DNA from 3 places in the Solidesulfovibrio carbinolicus genome. Region 1 is predicted to be linked to each of the others. Evidence: predicted binding sites of a transcription regulator. Region 1 holds the regulator's gene; each other region holds the start of a gene.
What was found. The regulator sigma-54, encoded in region 1, starts transcription at its own class of promoters, with help from an activator protein. The targets are predictions, from matches to a motif close to CTGGCACGGNNNNTGCTT.
Positions count from the first base shown of each region.

Region 1 (4,358 bases):
GTCGGTGTCGAGGTCGGCTTGGCGCACGTCCATGCCCAGGGCCAGGCCTTTGTAGCGCTGGCCGCCCTTGTCGTCGAAAAGGCTCATGAGCTTGGGCACGAGGCTGACCGGCAACCCGTCCACGCAAAAAAAACCCAGGTCCTCGAAGACGCGAAGGGCTGTGGATTTTCCGGACCCGGACAGGCCGGTCAAGATAACGACGGGGAGTTCCCTGGCCGCATGTTCCATGGCATTCACCTTCCGGCCCAAGGGCTTAACAAATTTCCCGCGCGTTTGTGTGACGACAAACGCGCGGGAAACGTTTTTTCAGGCAGCCTTAGGCGGCGGCGAGCACCTGCCGCAAGGCCTCGTCGGTTTCGGCGGCCAAAAAGGCCCGCCGGAAGGATTCGTCGGACAAAAGCCGCGAGATGTGGGCCAGAATGCGCAAATGCAGGCCCGCGACATGCTCGGGCGCGAGCACCAGGAAGAAGATGCGGCAGGGCTTGAAGTCCAGCGCATCGAAGCTGACGCCCGCAAGGCTTCTCCCGACGACGATGACGATGCGTTCGAGGCTCTCCATCTTGCCGTGGGGAATGGCCACCCCGTCGCCGATGCCCGTGGTGCCGAGGTTTTCCCGGTCGAGCAGCACCTGATGGGCGCGTTTGGCGTCAAAATCGGGCCACTGCTTCTTGATGGGGGCCACGAGCTCGGCCAACACTTCGGACTTGGACTCCGACGCAAGATTCCCGATGACGAACTCGGGCTGGAGATAGTCCTCTAACCGCATCTAAGCGCCCGTTCCAGGATCGATGAGGCCGAAGTCGCCGTTGCGCAGGCGGTAGATGACGTTGGGCCGTTCGGTTTCGGAGTTGATGAACACCAAAAATTCGTACTTGAGGGCCTCAAGCTGCATGGCGGCTTCTTCCACGGCCATGGGCTTGGGCTGGTACTCGTCGGTTTCGATGATGGTGGGCACGCGGCCGCCGGCGGCGTCCTCGCTGATGCTGATGACGTCCATGCGGACCTGCTCCACGGTCTGGCGGCGGCGGTCCTTTTGCTTCTCGCGGAACTTCTTGGCCTGAGCCTCGATCTTGTCGAGGATCAGGTCAATGGTGGAGTACATGTCCTCGGAGGTTTCATGGGCCGAGATATGCATATTGTCGGCCAGGAAGATGACGTCGGCCATCTGCCGGGTCTTTTCCACGGCCAGGTTGACCTGGACTTCCGAGGTGTCGGTGGACGAGGTGTACTTGCCAAGCTTTTCAAAGCGCTTCCTGGCATAATCGCGCAAATGGTCAGACGGCTCGAAATTCTTGAAATTAAAGGTGATGTTCATAGAATCCTCCAGGCTGGCGTGGTGAGGGGCCGGAATCCCGGCCCGAAGCATCAGAAAACCGCCTTGCGCTTCGACGACGACTCGATTCCCATGGCCGTGCGGTACTTGGCCACGGTTCGCCGGGCGATGTTGATTTGCAGCTCGTCTTTGAGCATGTCGGCGATGGCCTCGTCGCTGATGGGCTTCTTGGCGTTCTCGCCGGAAATAATCCGCTTGATCATGGCCTTGACCGATTCGGAACCCACGGTGCCGCCGTCGTCGAGCTCCAGGGCGCTGTTGAAAAAGAACTTGAGCTCGAAAATGCCGTGGGGCGTGGCCACGTACTTGTTGGACGTGATGCGGCTGACGGTGGACTCATGCATGCTGATGTCGTCGGCCACGTCCTTGAGGATCAGCGGCCGCAGCCGGGTCACGCCGTCCTCGAAAAAGCCGCGCTGAAACTTCACGATGCTCTCCAAAACCTTATAAAGCGTGCGCTGGCGCTGGTACAGGCTCTTCATGAGCCACATGGCCGAACGCATCTTATCCTGGAGGTAGTCCTTGTCCTTGTCGTTTCGCGGCAGGCTGCCGTCGGTGTAGGACATGTTGAGTCCCAGGCGCGGCATCCCCTCCTCGTTGAGCAGGATGACGAAGTCCTCGCCGTACTTGTAGACGAAGGCGTCCGGGCTGACGTAGATCGGGTCGCCCGAACCATAGCTGGCCCCGGGCATGGGATCGAGGGTCTGGATCAGCTCCAGGTATTCCTTGAGCTTTTCCATGGTCAGGTGAAATTTCTTGGCCAGGGGCTTGTAGCGCTTCTTTTCGAGGTCTTCGAGATGCTCGCGAACGAGTTCGATCAGGATGGGATCGTCATAGCCGTAGACCTCGATTTGTATGAGCAGGCATTCGCTGGGAGTGCGGGCGGCCACGCCCACGGGATCGAAGCGCTGGAGACGGTGGAGCACCTTTTCGACATGGGCCGGGTCGGCGTTGGCCATGCCGGCGATTTCCTCCACCGTGGCCCGCAGATAGCCCGAGGAATTGAGGCTGCCGACGATGGTCTCGCCGATCTCGACTTCCTTGGCCGTAAAATTAGACAGGTGCATCTGCCAGCCGAGGTGGCCGTCGAGGGACGGCTTGGAGGCCAAACGGGCGTCGAAAGCCATGCCCTCCTCGGGCACTTCCAGGTCGCGGGACAGGGACTGCTTGCTCGTGCTGGCGAAATCGCCAAGGTAGTCGTCCCACTCGGCGTTTTTGAGCAGTTCCTTTTCGATGGCCGCGTCGGCTCCCGTGGGGCCGTTGTTGTCCTCGACCATGACGCGTTCGGGCTGGCGGTCCTCCTCGACGGATTCCTCCAGAAGAGGATTTTCCAAAAGCTCCTGCTGCACGCTTTCAAGCAGCTCCAGCCGCGACAGCTGCAAGAGCTTGATGGCTTGCTGCAGCTGGGGGGTCATCACCAGCTGTTGGGAAAGCTTGAGTTGCTGCCGCAGTTCCAGGGCCATGCTTACCGCCGTGCTCGAATGTCGTTGACGTTATCGGGAATTGTCTGTGGGCCTTGCCCGGACGAGGGCCACCCCGCCCAACAAAAACCATGCCACAATTGAAGCCTTGTGGCAATCGGCACTATCGGCCTTCAGCCGAGGAACCACTGGTAGGCGGCTTCCAACCGGCCCTTGGCGGCCAAAATATAACGCACGGCCTCGCGCACCGCGCCCTGCCCTCCCCCGCGCCGCGACACCCACAAGGCCAGATCAAGGATCTCCGGCTGGGCGTCGGCCACGGCCATGGGCAGCCCGACCAGCTCCATGGGGCCGGCGTCCACCCAATCGTCGCCGAGAAAGGCGGCCTGATGCGGGGCCAACCCGGCCCGGGCGAGAATGCCTTCCAGCACACCCACCTTGCGGTAGTGGCCGGGGTGGTACTCCTCGATGCCCAGTTCCCGCATCCGGGCGGCCACGGCCGGGCTGTCCAGGCCGCTTATGACCGCCACGGCCAGTCCCGCCGCCTGGGCCGCCTTGATGCCCAACCCGTCGTGGACATGGAAACGCTTGATCACCTCGCCCCGGGCATCGACGTAGATGCCGCCGTCGGTCATGACCCCATCAACGTCGAGCACCAGCAGCTCCACGTCCCGGGCGCGCGCAATGGCCAGTTTGGCGTCTTCGGACATAATAGACTCCCTTTGCGATACGACGGCCGCGAAGCGAAAAAGCAACGCCCTACCCTGGCCGCCGACAGGCGCAATCTAGCCCAAAAATCGCACCATGACCAGAAGATAAACGTTTTTAGAGCCTTGCCAAGCCATGCAGCCCTTTGGCCCAAAAAAAGTCCGGAGAAGCCGCCTTCCCCGGACCGAGCCATCTTTTTGCGCTTGGGCCGTCTAGCCCTTGTGCCGCTTGGCCGCGGCCACGAACTCGCGGAACAGCGGATGCGGACGCATGGGGCTGCTCTTGAATTCGGGATGGAACTGGCAGCCCAGGAACCAGGGATGGTCGGGCAGCTCCACCATCTCGACCAGTTCGCCGTCCGGGGACAGGCCGCTTAAGACCAAGCCGGCTTCCTCGAAATTGCCGGCGTAGGCCTTGTTGAACTCGTAGCGGTGGCGGTGGCGCTCGGAGATTTCCGACGCGCCGTAGGCGGCGGCCGCCTTGGTGCCCGGCGCGACCACGCAGGGATAGGCGCCCAGGCGCATGGTGCCGCCCTTGTCGCTGGTCGGGTCGCGGTGCTCGATGGTCTGGGTGCGGAAGTCGTACCACTCGCGCATGAGGTAGATGACCGGATGTTGCGTGGTCAGGTCGAACTCCTCGGAGTTGGCCCCGTCCAGGCCCAGCACGTTGCGGGCGTATTCGATGACCGCGCACTGCATGCCCAGGCAGATGCCGAAGAAGGGGATCTTCTTGGTGCGGGCGTATTCGATGGAGGCGATCTTGCCTTCCACCCCGCGCGAGCCGAAACCGCCGGGAACGAGGATGCCGTCAATGCCCGAAAGCGTGGCGGCCACGTTTTCCCGGGTCAGCTCCTCGGAGTTGACGTAAACGAAATTGACCGACACCCCGGCGTGGAC
Region 1 covers NZ_CP026538.1:2,704,896-2,709,253, forward strand. Annotated here, with positions in the region: gene rapZ (RNase adapter RapZ) at 1-228, opposite strand, end outside; gene C3Y92_RS12165 (PTS sugar transporter subunit IIA) at 317-766, opposite strand; gene hpf (ribosome hibernation-promoting factor, HPF/YfiA family) at 767-1,315, opposite strand; gene rpoN (RNA polymerase factor sigma-54) at 1,366-2,796, opposite strand; gene C3Y92_RS12180 (KdsC family phosphatase) at 2,928-3,464, opposite strand; gene C3Y92_RS12185 (CTP synthase) at 3,675-4,358, opposite strand, start outside.

Region 2 (4,358 bases), 2.1 Mb from region 1:
ATGGCCGCCACCGGGGCCATCGAGGCCATCCGCCGCGAGTTCGACCTCGTCGGCCTGCTCGGCCTGTCCTTTGCCACAGGCGTGGGCGGGGCGCTTATACGCGACGGCATCTTCCTCCAGGCCGGCGTGCCGGCCGTGGTGCGCAACCAGGACTATCTCTACGCCGTGGCCGGCGCTGCCCTGGCCTGCCTCATCTTCGGCCGCCGGGCCGTGTTGTCCGAGCGTTTCGTGGCCCTGGTGGATGCCGCCGCCCTGGGAGCCTACGCCGTGGTCGGCATGGAGAAATCCCTGGCCTTTGGCCTGGATTTCGCCCCGGCCGTGCTGGTCGGCACGGTCAACGCCTGCGGCGGCGGCATCCTGCGCGACGTGCTCATGCGCGAGGAGCCCATGGTGTTTCGCCCGGGCCAGTTCTACGGCCTGGCCGCCCTGCTGGGCTGTCTGACCTACCCCTTCCTGCGCCAGACCTTCGGCCTGCCGCCGCTGACCTCGGCCTTTGTCACCATCGCCTTTACCTTTCTTCTTCGTGTGCTGGCCATCACCCGCAACTGGCGCACCGTCCCCGTGCGCGACCATGGCCTGTTTCGCCGCCGCAATCCGCCTGTGGCTTGACGCCGCCTCCCCGGCCGCGTCTATAAAGGATGAGGGTCCGCAACCGGCGGCCCCATCCGCAAGCCAGGGGGAATGTCCGTGAAGCGACCCATCACCACGCTTTTGTGCGACGTCGGCGGCGTCATGCTCACCAACGGCTGGGACCGGCAGGCCCGGGCCGAGGCAGCCAAGCGCTTCGGCCTGGACGCCGCCGAAACCGACGAACGCCACCATCTCACCTTCGACGCCTACGAAGAGGGCAAGCTCTCCCTGGACGAGTATCTCGACCGCACGGTGTTTTACGCGCCGCGTTCCTTTGACAAGGCGACCTTCCGGGATTTCATGCTGTCGCGCAGCGCGCCCCTGTCCGACATGCTGGCCTATGTGCGCGGACTCAAGGCCCGGCACGGCATCCGCATCGTGGTCGTCAACAACGAGGGCCGCGAACTCAACGAGTACCGCATCCGGGCCTTCGGCCTGGGCTGTTTTGTCGACGCCTTCGTGTCCTCGTGCTTCGTGGGCATGCGCAAGCCCGACGCCGGCATTTTCCGCCTGGCCCTGGACGTGGCCCAATGCGACCCGGCTGACGCGGTCTACATCGACGACCGGGCGCTTTTCGTGGAAGTGGCCGCGACCCTGGGGGTTCGCGGCGTGGTCCACCGCGACGCCGCGTCCACGGCCCGAGAGCTGGAGGCTCTGGGCGGTTTCGCCGCCGTATGCCTCGGCAGCGATGGCTGAGGCGCGGCGGCTATTTTTCGGCATGGCCGCCGGCCGTTTGGTCGCTGACGCCCTCGGCGCGAGGTCACGCGTTATCGCCCCGGCCTGACCCGAAGACGGTCCATCAAGCCCATGCCGGTCCAGGCCGGCTCATCGCCCGGCCCGGCCGGGGCTTCCCAGGCCGTCCCAATTCCGGTACGAGGCGGGGGTAAATTGTCCGGCCACGCGCCGGCAGTCTCAAGGAGTCACGAACATGACCAAGATCGCCATTCCCTCCCGCGACGGGCAGGTGGACGAGCATTTCGGCCACTGCGGCTATTTCACGGTGCTGACCATCGGCCCGGACAAGAGCGTCGTCGCCGAGGAGACCTTTTCCCCGCCGGCCGAGTGCGGCTGCAAGTCCAATCTGGTCAACGACCTGCTCGCCATGGGCGTCACGGTGCTCATTGCCGGCAACATGGGCCAGGGCGCGGTCAACAAGCTGCGCCAGTCCGGCATGACCGTGGTGCGCGGCGCGTCCGGCCCGGTCCACGAAGCGGCGGCGGCGTTTCTCGCCGGCATGCTCAAGGACCGCGACGAACTGTGCACGGCCCACGGGCATACCTGTTTGCATTAGGCGGCTGGCCGAGAGGCTAGGCTGACACGCGACAAAGCCCGGGACCACGGCATGGTCCCGGGCTTTGCCGTTGTCCCGAGGCGGAACAACTGCGGCTGTAATTTTTTCCGCCTCCCCACGTCCGCCCGCCCATTCATAAAAGACAATAAAATAAACGCCATAGCGACCTCGCGCCGCCCGCCCAAACCGCCGCATCCGGTGCATAATCACCCCAACCCGCCAACATCGCGCCGTTTTTTGCCTCGATTGACTCTTTGGCCGCATCCTCGCATATATGCTGCGACGTTGGCGTTGGTCCGCCCCGCCCCAGGCGGCGGCGGGCAGCCGTAAGAGGGAATCCGGTGCAAGTCCGGAACTGCCCCGCAGCGGTAAGCGAAAACGAACCCCGCAACCAAGCACTGGGCAAGAGCCCGGGAAGCCGCGGGAACTAGGAAACCGGCCCACACCGGGCCGACGCGTTCGCAAGTCCGAACACCTGCCGACGCCCGCCGGACGCATCCGTCCGGCGCATGAACCAGGGAGCCTCGCGGGAGGGCTGCCCGGCCTGCCGTTTCGCGCCATGCGTTTTTCGGCCGCCGTCGCCCCTCCCCTGCCCGACGACAGTCCGCCCAGGGAGAAACGCATGTCCGAGCCGATGGAACACGGCAATTTGGCCCTTACCCCCACCTCCGACCGCCACGACGCCGTCGACGCCGCCGTCGACCAGCCCGTGGTGGCCGCCATCCCCTCGCGCATCCGCAAGCGCGACGGCCAGATCGTCACCTTTGACGCCGACAAGATCCTGTCCGCCATCCGTCGCGCCGGCGCCGCCACCGGCGAATTCGGCGAGGACGAGGCCTGGCTGCTGACCGCCCAGGTGGTCAAGGTCCTCTCCCACCGCTTCATCGGCCAGATCCCGGACATCGAACGCATCCAGGACATCGTCGAGCAGGCTTTCGTCTCGGCCAACCATTTCCGCACCCTTCGCGCCTACTCCGTCTACCGCGAACAGCGCGCCCGCCTTCGCGAAGACAAGAAGACCGTGGTGGACGTGGCCGCTTCCATCAACGAATATCTCGACCGCCAGGACTGGCGCGTGGCCGCCAACGCCAACCAGGGCTATTCCCTGGGCGGGCTTATCCTGAACGTCTCGGGCAAGGTCGTGGCCAACTACTGGCTCTCCCACGTCTACCCGCCCGAAGCCGGAGCGGCCCACCGCGACGGCGATCTCCATATCCACGATCTCGACATGCTGTCCGGCTACTGCGCCGGCTGGTCCCTGCGGATGCTTTTAAGCGAAGGCCTTAACGGCGTGCCCGGCAAGGTGGAAGCCAAGCCGCCCAAGCACCTCTCCAGCGCCGTGGGCCAGATCGTCAATTTCCTCGGCACGCTGCAAAACGAATGGGCCGGCGCCCAGGCCTTTTCCTCGTTCGACACCTACATGGCCCCGTTTATCCGCAAGGACAACCTGGGCTACGAAGAAGTGCGCCAGTGCATCCAGGAGTTGATCTATAACCTCAATGTCCCGTCGCGCTGGGGCACCCAGACGCCGTTTACCAACCTCACCTTCGACTGGACCTGCCCCGAGGATCTGGCCGGCGACCATCCGGTCATCGGCGGCGAGGAGATGGCCTTTACCTACGGCGAGCTCCAAACCGAAATGGACATGATCAACCGGGCCTACATCGAGGTCATGACCGCCGGCGACGCCAAGGGCCGCGTGTTCACCTTCCCCATCCCGACCTACAACATCACCAAGGATTTCCCCTGGGAATCGCCCAATGTGGACATCCTGTTCGAGATGACGGCCAAGTACGGGCTGCCCTACTTCCAAAACTTCCTCAATTCCGACCTCACCCCGGGCATGGTGCGCTCCATGTGCTGCCGGCTCCAGCTCGACCTGCGCGAGCTGCTCAAGCGCGGCAACGGCCTTTTCGGCAGCGCCGAGCAGACCGGGTCCGTCGGCGTGGTCACCATCAACTGCGCCCGCCTGGGCCACACCCATCGCGGCGACGAAGCCGGCCTTCTCGCCCGCCTCGACGCGCTGCTGGAAATTGCCCGCACCACCCTTGAGATCAAGCGCAAGGAGATCACCCGCCGCATGGACGCCGGGCTGTTCCCCTACACCAAGCGTTACCTGGGCTCGCTGCGCAACCACTTCTCCACCATTGGCGTCAACGGCATCAATGAAATGATCCGCAATTTCACGAACGATGCCGAGAATATCGCCACCGAGGCCGGCCACGCCATGGCCGTGCGCCTGCTCGACCACGTGCGCGCCCGCATGACCGAGTTCCAGGAGCAGACCGGCCACCTCTACAACCTCGAAGCCACCCCGGCCGAAGGCACCACCTACCGCTTCGCTCGCGAGGACAAGAAGCGCTACCCGCGCATCCTCCAGGCCGGCCCGGCGCAAAAGCCCTACTACACCAACTCCTCCCAGCTGCCCGTGGGCTTC
Region 2 covers NZ_CP026538.1:230,670-235,027, reverse strand. Annotated here, with positions in the region: gene C3Y92_RS01020 (trimeric intracellular cation channel family protein) at 1-609, shown strand, start outside; gene C3Y92_RS01015 (HAD family hydrolase) at 682-1,326, shown strand; gene C3Y92_RS01010 (NifB/NifX family molybdenum-iron cluster-binding protein) at 1,559-1,921, shown strand; cobalamin riboswitch at 2,197-2,418, shown strand; gene C3Y92_RS01005 (ribonucleoside triphosphate reductase) at 2,544-4,358, shown strand, end outside.
Region 2: the regulator sigma-54 is predicted to act here: its motif matches at 1,463-1,480, upstream of C3Y92_RS01010 (NifB/NifX family molybdenum-iron cluster-binding protein).

Region 3 (4,358 bases), 1.2 Mb from region 1:
CTCGGCGCATGCGGGGTTGGCGCAGAGATAGTGCCCGCGTCCGGGCAGGACGGCCCGGGGATCGGGCGCAAGGCCCGCTTCGCCCTCGGCCGCCGCGACGTGTCTGACCAGCTCGCTTTTCGGGAAGCGCTCCCGGCAGATCACGCACATCCGCACCGGCCACGGCGGCCGGGCCTGGGACTTGCCGCGCGTCATTTGGCCTCGTCCGCGTTGGTTTCTTCCGTGCCGGTCGCGGCGTCGTCGCCGGCCGGGGCTTCGCCTTCGGACGGGGCCGCGTCGTCAACCGGCGTCTCCCCGTCGGCCGGAGCCTCGCCCTCGGACGGGGCGTCCTCATCGATCGGGGCATCCTCGTCGTCAACCGGCGCGGGCTTGTCAAAGGCGCCCATCAGTTTGAGGGCGGCGCGCAGATCGTCGCGCTTGGACGGCGTCATGCCGGCGATGGCGTCGATGGCCTCGTCGTCGGCCTCGGCCAGCTGCTCCATGGAGACAAATCCGGCGGCGATGATGTTGTCCACGTGGATCTCGGCCACGCTGGCCAGCTGCTCCAGGAACTTCTTGGAGGCGTTGGCCTCGCGGAACCGGGATTCGGTGACGATGTCGATCTTCCAGCCAAGCAGCTTGGCGGCCAGCTTGACGTTTTGTCCCTTGCGGCCGATGGCCAGGTTGAGCTGGTCGTCGGTGACCACCACTTCCAGGGATTTTTCGTCCTCATCCACGGAAATGCGGGTGACCCGTGAGGGCGACAGGGCGTTGGCGGCGTAGGTGGCGATCTCGGGGTTCCAGACCACGATGTCGATGCGTTCGCCGCGCAGTTCCTGCACGATGTTCTGGATGCGCGAGCCGCGGATGCCGACGCAGGCGCCGACCGGATCGACGTCGCGGTCCTTGGAGATGACGGCCACCTTGGCCCGGGAGCCGGGATCGCGCGCCACGGCCACGATCTTGACCGTGCCGTCGGAAACTTCCGGCACTTCGCGGGCGAAAAGGGCTTTCATGTAGTCGCCGTGGGTGCGCGACACGATGATCTGGGGTCCGCGCCCGGAAGGCAGGACTTCGATGATAAAGGCCTGGACCCGGTCGCCGCGCTTGTAGCGCTCGCGGGGGATCTGCTCTTCCTTGGGCAAAAGCGCCTCGGTGCGGCCGAGGTTGATGATCCAACCGGCCCGGTCGCGGCGCTGGATGATGCCGGAAATGATTTCGCCCTTACGGTCCTTGTATTCCTCGTAGATGATCTCCTGCTCGGCGTCGCGCATGCGCTGGATGATCACCTGCTTGGCGGACTGGGCGGCGATGCGGCCGAGGTCCTCGACGGCGAGCTTGAAGCCCATCTCGTCTTCCAGGGCCACGTTGGGGTCGATGGCCTTGGCGTCGGACAGGCAGATCTCGGCGGCCGGGTCGGCCACGTCGTCGTCTTCCACCACGACCTTGAACTGGTAGACCTCGATCTCCCCCTGCTCGTCGTTGTAGCTGACCTCCACGTCGAGGTTCTCGCCGTACTTGCGGATCACCGACGAACGGACGGCTTCTTCCAGGGTGTCCACCAGCAGGTCGCGGTCGATGCCGCGATCCTTGCTGATCTGATCGATGGCTTTTTTCAGTTCGGTCATGAGGTTGCCTCCGAGTTGCCGTACGGCCCGCCGTCGCCGTCGGCCTCTCCTTCGGGTGTGGCGTCAAAAGCGTGGATGAGGCGGATTTTGTCCGCCTCGGCAAAATCAAACGAAATCGAAAATTCCTTGGCCCCGGGGTCCACGGTCATGGACACGGTCTGGTCCGAGACGCCGGACAGGATGCCTTTGAAACGCTTGCGTCCCTCGCGGGGCGCGGCCAGCTTGGCCTCGATCTCCCGGCCGACGTAGGCGGGCAGTTGGCCGGCTTCGAAAAACCGGCGCGACAACCCCGGCGAGGAGACTTCCAGCACATAGGGGTTGTGGAAAATTTCATCGACCTCAAGAAGGGCGCCGAGATGGCGGCTGACCCTGGCGCATTCGTCGATGGTCACGCCCAGGCGTTCGGGCGTGCGCGGCGTGTCGGCGGCCAGGTCGAGATAGAGGCGCACAAGCTGGCGATGGCCGGCCGAAGCCAGCTCCACCCCCCAGACCGCAAGGCCCAGGGTGGCGACGTAAGGGGCGATAAGATCCCGGACGGCATCGGCCACGGCGTTTTTCTGAAGCATGATTTCCTTGTCAGCAAAAAAAAAGTGGACCGATCGTCAGGCCCACCTCGTCACGTCAACCATTCGGTTGGGAGACTCAGGTTTGGAGCGGGCGACGAGGATCGAACTCGCGACACCAAGCTTGGGAAGCTTGTACTCTACCAGCTGAGCTACGCCCGCTCGAATGGGAGGAAATACCACTTCGCCGAGGTTTGTCAAGCTGTGCGAGGCCGGCCCGCGAAAAAAGACGACCGCCCCGGCCGGGTTTCGCCCGGCCGGGGCGGTCGAGGCTGGCCCGCATGTTGCATGCGCTGGGCCGAGGAGGGCCGCTTCCATGGAAATGAGCATGTACAGCGCGGTTTTCGGCGCACTCTCAACGGAAACGCGTCTCAATATTTCCGCCAATAATTTGGCGAACGTCAACACCACGGGCTACAAGCGCGACCGGGTCTCCTTTGAGGACACCTTTTACCGCTACGCCCACGACTACCATATGGACCCCCGGGGCGACATCCGCCAGAAGCAGCTCTTGCCCCGGGCCGACCTCATTGCCAAGCCCCGCCTGGCCATGCAGCAGATCGACTTCGCCCAGGGGGCGCTGACGGCCACCGGCAACCCGCTGGACCTGGCCATCCAGGGACCGGGCTTTTTCAAGGTCTCGGCCGGCCAGGGCAATGCCTACTACACCCGAAACGGGGCGTTTCACCGCTCGGCCGAAGGGATGCTCGTCAACGACCAGGATATGCCCGTCCTGGGCGGCGGCGGCCCCATCCAACTGCCAGAGGGCCGCATTTCCGTGGGCGGCGACGGCGCGGTTTATGTCGATGGGGCCCAGGTCGGCCAGGTGGACGTGGTCACCGTGCAAAATTCCGACGCCCTGATGAAATATGGGGCAAACCTCTACATGCCCCAGACCGGAGCCACCATCCAGGAAGGGGTCATGCGGGCCGGAACCACCGAAGTGGCTCAGGGCTTTCTTGAAAAGCCCAACGTCGAGGTGGTGGAGGAGATGGTCTCCATGATCGAAACCCAGCGCACCTTTGAAGCCTATCAGAAGGTCATGACCAGCGCCAACGAACTTGACACCAAGGCCATCCGCGTCGGCACCGACAAGATGTAAGGCCAAGGATCCGGAGGGATACTGCTATGATGCGATCACTGTGGACGGCCTCCACCGGCATGGTGGCCATGCAGATGCAAATCGACACCATGTCCAACAACCTGGCCAACGTGAACACCGTGGGCTTTAAAAAGAGCCGGGCCGAGTTCGAGGACCTCATGTACCAGACCTTGCAGGTGGCCGGCACCGAGACCGTGGGCGGCAACCGCCTGCCGACGGGCCTGCAGGTCGGCCTTGGCGTCAAGCCGACGACGGTGCACAAGTTCTTCACCCAAGGCGACATGCAAAACACCGGCAACCAGCTCGACATCGCCATTCAAGGCGAGGGCTTTTTCAAGGTCGACGTCAACGGCCGCGAGCTCTACACCCGGGCCGGTTCCTTCAAGCTCAACCAGGACGGCACCATCGTCACGGCCAACGGCTATCCGCTCCAGCCGGCCTTTTCCGTGCCCACCGAAACCAAGACCATCACCATCACCGAAAACGGCCACCTGTCCTGCCTGGACGCCAACAGCGCCGAGCTGGCCGCCACTGACATCCCGCTCTACACGTTTATCAACAATGCCGGCCTGACCGCCGAAGGCCGCAATCTCTATTCCACCAGCCAGGCCTCGGGCGCGGCCAACGAGGTCACCCCCGGCAACCAGAACGCCGGCACCCTGGCTCAGGGGTTCCTGGAAATGTCCAACGTGGAGCTCGTGGACGAAATGGTCGGGCTTATCGTCGGCCAGCGGGCCTACGAGGCCAACTCCAAGTCCATCACCACGGCCGACGGCATGTTGCAGGCCGCTGTCAACCTCAAGCGTTAAACGGGCGTCCGTCGTCCGGTTTCGTCATTTGGGGCTCGTCCCGCCGCCGCCGCCCGCAACCGGCGGGCGGCGGCGCGGGGAGAGCCCGACAGCCAAGGAGGTCGCCATGAAACGCCGCGCCATCACCATTCTCACCGTCGCCGTCCTGGCCGCCGCCTGGCTCCTGGCCGCCCTGCCGGCCGGGGCCGGACTGTGGCGGATCACCGTGCGCGAGGCGGCCACGGCCGCCGGCGAGCGGGTGCTGTTGTCCGAAATCGCCGAACCTTCCGGCGAATTT
Region 3 covers NZ_CP026538.1:1,455,269-1,459,626, forward strand. Annotated here, with positions in the region: gene C3Y92_RS06445 (YlxR family protein) at 1-195, opposite strand, end outside; gene nusA (transcription termination factor NusA) at 192-1,607, opposite strand; gene C3Y92_RS06455 (ribosome maturation factor RimP) at 1,604-2,173, opposite strand; tRNA gene C3Y92_RS06460 (tRNA-Gly) at 2,257-2,332, opposite strand; gene flgF (flagellar basal-body rod protein FlgF) at 2,487-3,272, shown strand; gene flgG (flagellar basal-body rod protein FlgG) at 3,299-4,081, shown strand; gene flgA (flagellar basal body P-ring formation chaperone FlgA) at 4,188-4,358, shown strand, end outside.
Region 3: the regulator sigma-54 is predicted to act here: its motif matches at 2,443-2,460, upstream of flgF (flagellar basal-body rod protein FlgF).